2 regions of the Burkholderia sp. F1 genome follow, and region 2 is predicted to be linked to the other one. Evidence: riboswitches for the same ligand, from Rfam matches in the RefSeq annotation. Region 2 holds a riboswitch; the other holds the start of a gene.

Region 1 (4,403 bases), 1.3 Mb from region 2:
TCGCGCTGTCCATCGGTGCTGCCGCCATCGCCATCATGCGCGGATACGGCTGCACGTTGCGGCCGCTGCCGACGTTGACGTCGCGAATCGAATAGTTGTTGTAGCCGAACGCCTTCGCGGCTTCGTCCGCGCGCACGCGGAACGACTTGATCGCTTCGGTCGTGAGCTTCTGCTCGGCCGCGCGCTGCGCTTCCGGCGACAGCGAGAACTCGACGTTCGCGACCTGCATCAGGTTCGACAACTGGCCCGCGAGCTTCGACGCTGCGGCGAAATCGCGCGATTCGAGCACGACCTCGGTGCGGCCGCGCCATGCGGAGATCCTGCCGTCGCGGTCAGTGCTCGGATAGACTGAGAACGCGCCCGTGTGCGCAGTGACGCCCGGCACGCCCTTCGCCTGCGCGAGCGCGGCGTCGGCGCGCTGGTTCAGCGCGGACGTCAGGCTGCCCGGGTCCTTTGCCTGCTGCTCGTAGAACAGCGTGATGTGGATGATGTCCTGCGGCACCTCGGCGCTGGCCTGCGACGACAGCGACAGCACGCCCGACGGCTCCGGAAAGTGCGGGTTGACGGCCTGCGCGCGCGCCGCGGGCGACGCGAGCGTCAGCGCGACGGGAACGGCGGCGGCGAGAACGAGCGACAGCGCGAGTGCGGATTTCTTGGTCATTGTTGGACTCCTTGTGCGAGGGCGCGCACGCGGATCGCGCGTGCGCGACGCGGGCGGGCCGCGCGACGAAAAAACGACAGCCGGCCCGATTGGCCGGCAGCGGTTGCTTAGGCTGCGCGACCGCGCCGCGAGTTCCGGACGGGCGGTCGTGCGTTGACCAAATTTGACGTTCGCCCGTTCGCGCTCACTTCATCAGCCGTTCGGTGATGAAGCGCCATTCGGCACGCGTGACGGGCGTGATCGACAGCCGGTTGCCTTTGGCGAGCACGCGCATGTCGGCGAGCTCGTCGTATTCGCGCAGCGCGGCGAGCGGCACGAGCGCCGCCTTCTTCACGAAGCGCACGTCAACGAGCAGCCAGCGCGGCGTTTCCTGCGTCGACTTCGGATCGTAATAGGGGCTCTTCGGATCGAACTGCGTGGGATCGGGGTAGGGCGTCGACGACACTTCGGCGAGGCCCGCGATGCCGGGCTCGGGGCAGCTCGAGTGATAGAACAGCACGCCGTCGCCGATCTGCATCGTGTCGCGCATGAAATTGCGCGCCTGATAGTTGCGCACGCCGGTCCACGGCAGCGTGCGCTGCGGCGCGTGAGCGAGATCGTCGATGCTCGCTTCGTCCGGTTCGGACTTCATCAGCCAGTATTGCATGGATCGTGATCGATGCAGAAACAGACCCTGGAAAAGGAAACGGCATCGGGATCACCCGATGCCGTTGGATAGGCCCCCGCCTTGGCCGCTAGGCCGGCATCCTGAACCTGGGGTTCAGAATTGGTCGCAGTTAGCAGCACTTCGGGTACATCAGACAGAGTGACGCGCGCGCCCGTGCTACAAATTTCCGCAACCGTGCACATGGCATTGGTTCAAGGAATATATGACCTTGGCGAACCAGGCAGGGAAGCTGACAAAACTGTGAAACTGTGAATCTCTGCGTCCAATTTGACCACCGTTGCCCGTGGAGATCAAGGGAAATCGACGCATCGATTCGGGTTACTGCGTCTCGTGCTGTGCGAGCACCGCACCGAGCTGTTCATTCATCTGGCGCATTGTACGCCGGATTTCTTCCGCGGGAAATGCTTCACCGTGACGCACGCTCTGCTGCAGCCGCAGCAGTTCCGACGCGAGCGACAGCGCCGCCATCACGGCGATGCGGTCGGTGCCGCGCACCGAGCTGTTCGAGCGGATCTTCGTCATTTCCGCGTCGACGCGCGCGACGGCTTCCAGCAGCGCGGCTTCGGTCTCGGCCGAACAGGCGAGCCGGTAGGCCTGGCCGAGAATCGAGACTTCGATCTGCTTGGTGCTCATGCATGTTCTCCGTGGCTGGCTGCGTCGTCGCTATCGGTGCGCGACTGCGCATCCAGCAGGTCGAGCTGGTTGTCGGCTTCCGCCGCGCTCTTCGTGCGCGGCAGCTTCTCGAGAATCGCGTTCAGCTTGACCTGCGCGTCGTCGATCTTCGCCGACAGCGTGTCGCGTTCCTCCGCGAGCGCGTTGCGTTCCTCGCGCAGCTGCGTGAGCTCGCTACGCACCGTGTCCGCTTCCGCGCGCAGTTGCGCGACCTGCTCCTCGAGCGCGAGCCGTTCCGAGTGATAGCGCTGGTTCAGCGCAATCAGTCGGCCAATATTTTGAGATAAGGTTTCGAGTTCGTTGAGCATCTGCTGCGTCCTCTAAAGACCCAGCATTTTAGCGCGGAATAACGCACATTCCGACATATGTAACGTTTCCAGTCGTAACACCCCCGCTTCTTGCCGCGAATATGTCGGTCGCGCATCGCGCGGACCGCTTTCTTGACGCTCTCGCTGCCCGCTCCTAAACTTGGCGCCGCCTCGGTGCTCGCGCGTGCGACGCGCGGTTAAACGGGAAGCAGGGCGCGGGCTCCGCCAGGAGCCGCCAACCTGCGCTGCCCCCGCAACGGTAAGCGGCCGCATCGGACGATGCAGGCCGGCTCGGGTGCGCTCGGCGTGTGCGGTTCGCACGCGGGCGCAGGCCACTGCGCATGTCTCGCGCGGGAAGGCGAGCCGGAACGCCGCCAGCCCGGATACCGGCCGAGGCGGGGAGCCCGTGCGCGGGCTTCGTGACGCGCGGCCTGCGGGGAAGCGGGGCGCGCTGCGGTTCACAGGACTTTCTTCGATGCTGACCCCAATCGCTCGCACGGCGCTCGGCGCGCTTTGCGGGCTGCCGCTCGCCGCCGCCGCGCAGACGGCTGCGGCCGACGGCGATGGCCCCGCCGCACCCGCGGCCACGTTCACCGGCCATGCCATCGACGCCGCGCAGCTCGCGCCGGTCGTCGTCACCGCGCAGCGCGCGCCGCAGGCGCTCGCCGACGCGATCCCGCAAACCACCGTGTTCGACGCGCAGGACATTGCCGCGCATCCCGGCGCCGACCTGCCGACGCTGCTCGCGCTCGCGCCGGGCGCGCAGATCGTGCGCAACGGCGGGCCGGGCGCGACGGCGACGCTGTTCCTGCGCGGCGCGCAATCGACGCAGTCGCTCGTGCTGATCGACGGCGTGCGGGTCGATTCCGCGAGTCTCGGCGCCGCGCAACTGAGCCAGCTGCCGCTCGACCAGATCGAGCGCGTCGAGGTCGTGAACGGCAACGTGTCGTCACTGTACGGCTCCGGCGCGATCGGCGGCGTCGTGCAGGTGTTCACGAAGCACGGCGGCAATCATCCGCCGCGTTTCAGTTTCGCGGTCGGCCTCGGCAGCTACGGTACGCAGACGCAGCAGGCGGGCGTGTCGGGCCGGCTCGACGGCGACGGCAGGACGACCTTCAGCGTGTCGGTCGCGCGCGAGAAGGACAATGGGTTCTCCGCGCTCGATCCGGCGAAGCGGCCGAAGGCGAACCCGAACGCGAACGGCTACCTGAACGAGAGCGTCACCGCGTCGCTGCGGCACCGCTTCGACGCGCGGTGGGACGCGGGCGTCAGCTATTTCCAGTCGAACGGCAACAACAGCTACGACAACGCGTTCGGCGCGCCGACCGACCTGAACAACCTGTATTCGCGCGTGCAGCAGGCGCGCGCATTCGCGAACGGCAAGCTGTTCGCCTGGTGGACGACGCACGTGAGCGCCGCGATCGGCAACGACCGCAGCCAGTCGGAACTGAATGGCGCGTACACCGACCACTTCAATACCGACAACCGCCAGTACACGTGGCAGAACGATTTCCGGATCGTGCCGGACCACGTGATCCAGGCCGGCTACGAGCGGCTCGACCAGCAGTTCACGTCGAATGTCTATTCGGCGCCGCAGCGTCACGTGAATTCCGGCTGGCTCGGCTACACGGCGCGCGTCGGCCGTCAGCAGTTCCAGGCGAACGTGCGGCGCGACCAGTATTCGGATTTCGGGGGCGCGAACTCGTACTATCTCGGTTACGGTCTCGATCTCACCGATCGGTGGAAGGTCACCGCGAGCTATTCGAGCGCGTTTCGCGCGCCGAGCTTCAACGACCTCTATTTCCCGATGGCCGGCAATCCGTCGATCCAGCCGGAGCGCAGCCATTCGGTCGAGGCCGCGGTGCAGTATGCATCGGATGCGGTCGGCGTCGTGCGCGTCACCGCGTTCCAGACGCGCTACTCGAACCTGATCAACTATCGTCCCGCCGCGAACAGTGTCTTCTATGTCGCGCAGAATGTCGGCCGTGCAAAGGTGCAGGGGCTCGAAGCATCGTGGCAGGGGCATGTCGGCGCGACCGACGTGCGGGTCGCGGCCACCTTGCAGAACCCGGTCGACGAATCGCAAAATCAGGAC
Region 2 (4,403 bases):
CCAGCGCAGCGAAGCGCCGCTGCATCGTCGCGCGGCCCGGCAGCAGGCCGAGCATCGGCGTCGTCGCGCCGTCGACCTCCGTCAACGCATCGCACAGATACACCATCCCCCCGCATTCGGCGACGATCGGCTTGCCGGCCGCCGCATGCGCGCGGATCGCGCCCGCGCTCGTCGCGTTCGCCGCGAGCGCCGCCGCATGCAGCTCCGGATAGCCGCCGGGCAGGAACAGCGCGTCGCAATCGCCGGGCACCGGGTCGTCGGCGAGCGGCGAGAAGAACCGCAGCTGCGCGCCGAGCGCGTCGAGCAGCGCGAGATTCGCCGGATAGATGAACGAGAACGCGGCATCGCGCGCAATCGCGATCCGCTTGCCGGCGAGCGCGCGCGGCAGCGGCCCGGTGGCGTCCGGTTCCGCGAACGCGACCGCAGGCGGCAATTCCGCAAGCGCCGTACTCGCAAGCACGTCGGCCGCGCGGTCGAGCCGCGCGTCGAGATCGTCGATGTCGTTCGGCTGATGCAGGCCGAGATGGCGCTCCGGCAGCGCGATGCCGGCATCGGCCGGCACGTGCCCGAGCCAGCGCAGGTCGTCGGGCAGCGCCTGCTGCAGCAGTTCCGCGTGACGCGCGGAGCCGACCCGGTTCGCCAGCACGCCGTGAAACGGCAGGTCCGCGCGAAACCGCGCAAGGCCGAACGCGATCGCGGCGAAGGTCTGCGCCATCGATTTCGCGGAGATCACGGCGACGACCGGCACGCCGAACGCGACGGCCAGATCCGCGCTGCTCGGCGTGCCGTCGAACAGCCCCATCACGCCTTCGATCAGGATCAGGTCGGCGTCGCGCGCCGCGTCGGCGAGCAGCGCGCGGCAGCCGGCCGCGCCGACCATGCCGAGGTCGAGCGCGTGCACGGGCGCGCCGCTCGCCCGTTCGAGCAGCATCGGATCAAGAAAGTCCGGGCCGGTCTTGAACACGCGCACGCGGCGGCCGAGCCGGCGGTGCAGCCGCGCGAGGCCGGCCGTCACCGAAGTCTTGCCCTGGCCGGACGCGGGCGCGCTGACGAACAGCGCGGGGCAGGCGGGCATCGTTCAGAACTCCACGCCGCGCTGCGCCTTCACGCCTTGCTCCTTGTACGGATGCTTGACGAGCCGCATCTCGGTGACGAGGTCGGCCGCGTCGATCAGCGCGTCGGGCGCGTGGCGGCCCGTCACCACGACGTGCAGCGACGCGGGGCGCGCGACCAGCGTCGCGAGCACTTCGTCGAGCGGCAGGTATTCGTACTTGAGCACGGTGTTCAGCTCGTCGAGGATCACCATCTGGTAATCGCCGCTTTCGATCATCCGGCGCGCCTCGTCCCAGCCCTTGCGGGCGGTCGCGATGTCGGCGTCGCGGTTCTGCGTGTTCCACGTATAGCCGTCGCCCATCGTCACGAAATCGCAGTGCGCGACCGCGCCGAGGAAATCGCGCTCGGACGTGTGCAGCGCGCCCTTGATGAACTGCACGACGCCGAGCCGCATCCCGTGGCCGAGCACGCGCACGGCCATGCCGAACGCGGCGGTGCTCTTGCCCTTGCCGTTGCCGGTGTGGACCATCAGCAGGCCCTTTTCGTTGACGGCGGCGGCCTGCTTCTTCTCGTGGCCGGCGCGGCGGCGCTCGGTCATCCGCTGGTGCGCTTCGGGATCGGTTTTCATCGGGAGTCGTCCTGTCGAAAGAATGGGTTCAAAGCGGGCCGGCGAGCGCGACCGTCACGCCGTCCCGCGCGAGCTTCGGGCCGAGCAGCCGGCCGCGCGGCGCGGCGAGCCGCGCGCACGGCTCGGCGACGCCGGCCACGCCGAAGCGGGCGAGCGCGGCGGGTGACGGCGCGCTCTCGGCCAGTTCGGGGTGTGCGGCGAGCTGCGCCGCGTCGAAGGCGACGAGCGGCCAGCCGCGCCGCGCGCAGAGCGTGCGCAGCGCGCGCGCGCGGGATTTGCCGGCAAGCGTCGCGACCACGGCCGGCTGCGCGTGCGGGTGCCGCGCGAGCGCCGCGCGAACCGCGGCGTCGAGCTGTGCGGCGGTGACGCCCGCGCGAAAGCCGAGACCGAGCGCGACCCGCATCACGCGGGCTCCGGCGGCGCAGGTTCGGCCGGTGCGGCCAGCGCGGCCTGCACCGAGGGATCGGCGGCCAGCGCCGCGACGCGGCCGACCACGATGATCGCGGGCGAGCCGATGCCGGCCGCGCCGACACGCTCGACGAGGGTCGTCAGCGTCGCCAGCACGTGCCGCTGCCCGGGCCGCGTCGCCGATTCGATCGACGCGCACGGCGTGTCGTCCGGCAGGCCGCCCGCGCGCAGCGCGGCGGTGATCGCGGCGAGGCGGCGGATGCCCATGTAGATGACGAGCGTCATGCGGGTTGCGGCGAGCGCGCGCCAGTCCGGCTCGTCGTCGCCCGCGCCGTGCCCGGTGACGAAGATCACGCCCTGCGCGTCGCCGCGATGCGTGACCGGGATGCCGAGGGCGGCCGGCGCGGCGATGCCGGCCGTGATGCCGTGGACGACCTCGACCGGAAAGCCCGCCGCGCCGAGCGCGATCAGCTCTTCGCCGCCGCGGCCGAACACGAACGGGTCGCCGCCTTTCAGGCGCGCGACGCTGCGGCCCGCGCGCAGGTGCGCGAGCATCGCGGCGACGATCGCGTCCTGCGGCGTCGACGCGTGGCCGCCGCGCTTGCCGACGTGCTCGATGCGCGCATCGGCGCGCGCATGCTGCAGCACCTCGGGATTCACGAGATCGTCGACGAGCAGCACGTCGGCCGCGCCGATCGCGCGCACGGCCTTGAGCGTCAGCAGGTCGGCGTCGCCGGGCCCCGCGCCGATCAGCCAGGCGCGGCTCATCGGAGGCGGCACGGCGCGAACCGTGGCGAAGACGGGGAAAGCGGCGAACGGGTGGCGCGAAGCCGGCCTGCGGAATGGCGATGCATAGCGGAATGAAAGCAGCCCGCTCGAAGCGGGCATAAGCGCACGCAGTCCGTCCCCCGCGGACCGGGCGTTCGGCGAGCGTATCGCTCGCCCCTTGCGTCGGCCGGTATCCGGGCTGGCCGCTTGCCAGGCCGCGGCCTTCCCACCCGAGGCAGGCGGGCAGTGGCATCGTGGGCGGCATGGGCGCGCGCGCTTGGAAGCGCGTCGCGCGGGCGGCGTACCGTTGCGGGGACAGCACAGGCCGGGCGGATGTCCGCCTCCTGTTTCCCGTTTGACTGCGCCTGCCGGAGGGCAGGCGCGAGCACCGAACGCGGCGCATACGATAGCACAGCGCGCCGGCGCAAACGCATGCGGGGCAGGCGGTCGCCAGCCGGCACCGGCGCTTACCGATACAGGATCTGCCGCTTCAGATCCTTCGAGATGCTGCGCGCGGCGTCCGCCCATTCGGCGAGCTTCGCGCCGCTGCATACGTTGGCGCCGAGATCGCGATCGAGCACGCGTGTCACGTCGACGGTCCGACCGTCACGGCGATAGGTCGCGCGATACGCGATTTCGCCGGAGCGGACGTCGGCATCGGGCGGAATCGCCAGTATCTCGACGTCGGCCGGCAGGGTGATCCGGTAGCGTTCCTCGAGCCGCGTTCCGGCGCATACGCCTTCGAAACGCTTGTCCTTCTGCTGAAGGACGAAGTCGGCGAACTCGCGGATCCGGCCGAAATTCGGCAGCGACGGCACCGCGAACGCCGCAGGGCCCGGCATCAGCGACAACTGGTTCAGCGTGCCGCGCAGCGCGATCGAGAACGGCTGGTCGAGTGCGTCGAGATGATGCGGGGTCATCTGCAGTTCGCCCGAGAGACCGGAGCGGCGCAGCATCTCGTCGGCCAGCCGTTTCGGCTGAACGTACACGAACATCTGCCGCGCGTGCTGGACCGCCTGGCCGTCGAGCGCGATGTCGCCCGTCATCGTCGCGTTGCCGTCGCGGTCGAGATCGAGCGTGTAGGCGAGCAGCGAACGGCTGTTGCGGCCGTTTTGCGGCGGCGTGCGGATCACGTTGCCCGTCGCGGTGTCGAGCGCGGGCTTGCCGCTTGCCTCGAACTGCAGCGCGCCGAACGGCAGCACGCCGGCCGTCGTATCGGCGAACACGTCGAATTCGGGCAGCCATACGACCGCGTGATTGAACGTCAGCACGTCCGGCGCGTCGGGCAGGCGGTAGCGATTGCCGAGATTGACCAGCACCGTGCGGCTCTCGATGCCCTTCGCCGCGAGCAGCGCGGACAGCAGCGTCACCTGGTCCTTGCAGTCGCCGTAGCGGTTCGCGAGCACGGCGTCGGCCTGATGCGGGACCACGGGCCCAGCGCCGAAATACACGCCGACGTAGCGGATGTTGCGGGCGACCCACGCATACAGCCGCATCGCCTGCTCGCGACGGTCGGCGGTGCCCGCGGTGATCTGGTCCGCGAGCG

Evidence for each region. A riboswitch is a leader RNA that binds a small molecule or an ion and turns the genes downstream of it on or off. The one in region 2 is predicted to bind cobalamin.
Region 1: another riboswitch for cobalamin. It lies ahead of ACFIMZ_RS15095 (TonB-dependent receptor plug domain-containing protein); the one in region 2 lies ahead of cobA (uroporphyrinogen-III C-methyltransferase).

What each region holds. Positions count from the first base shown of each region.
Region 1 covers NZ_CP172421.1:3,213,854-3,218,256, reverse strand. Annotated here, with positions in the region: gene ACFIMZ_RS15120 (SIMPL domain-containing protein) at 1-661, opposite strand, end outside; gene ACFIMZ_RS15115 (EVE domain-containing protein) at 846-1,307, opposite strand; RNA gene ssrS (6S RNA) at 1,377-1,558, opposite strand; gene ACFIMZ_RS15105 (cell division protein ZapA) at 1,647-1,961, opposite strand; gene ACFIMZ_RS15100 (ATPase) at 1,958-2,308, opposite strand; cobalamin riboswitch at 2,464-2,717, shown strand; gene ACFIMZ_RS15095 (TonB-dependent receptor plug domain-containing protein) at 2,784-4,403, shown strand, end outside.
Region 2 covers NZ_CP172421.1:1,867,879-1,872,281, forward strand. Annotated here, with positions in the region: gene ACFIMZ_RS08900 (cobyrinate a,c-diamide synthase) at 1-1,075, opposite strand, end outside; gene cobO (cob(I)yrinic acid a,c-diamide adenosyltransferase) at 1,079-1,681, opposite strand; gene ACFIMZ_RS08910 (cobalamin biosynthesis protein) at 1,710-2,084, opposite strand; gene cobA (uroporphyrinogen-III C-methyltransferase) at 2,084-2,857, opposite strand; cobalamin riboswitch at 3,026-3,266, opposite strand; gene ACFIMZ_RS08920 (DUF3857 domain-containing transglutaminase family protein) at 3,325-4,403, opposite strand, start outside.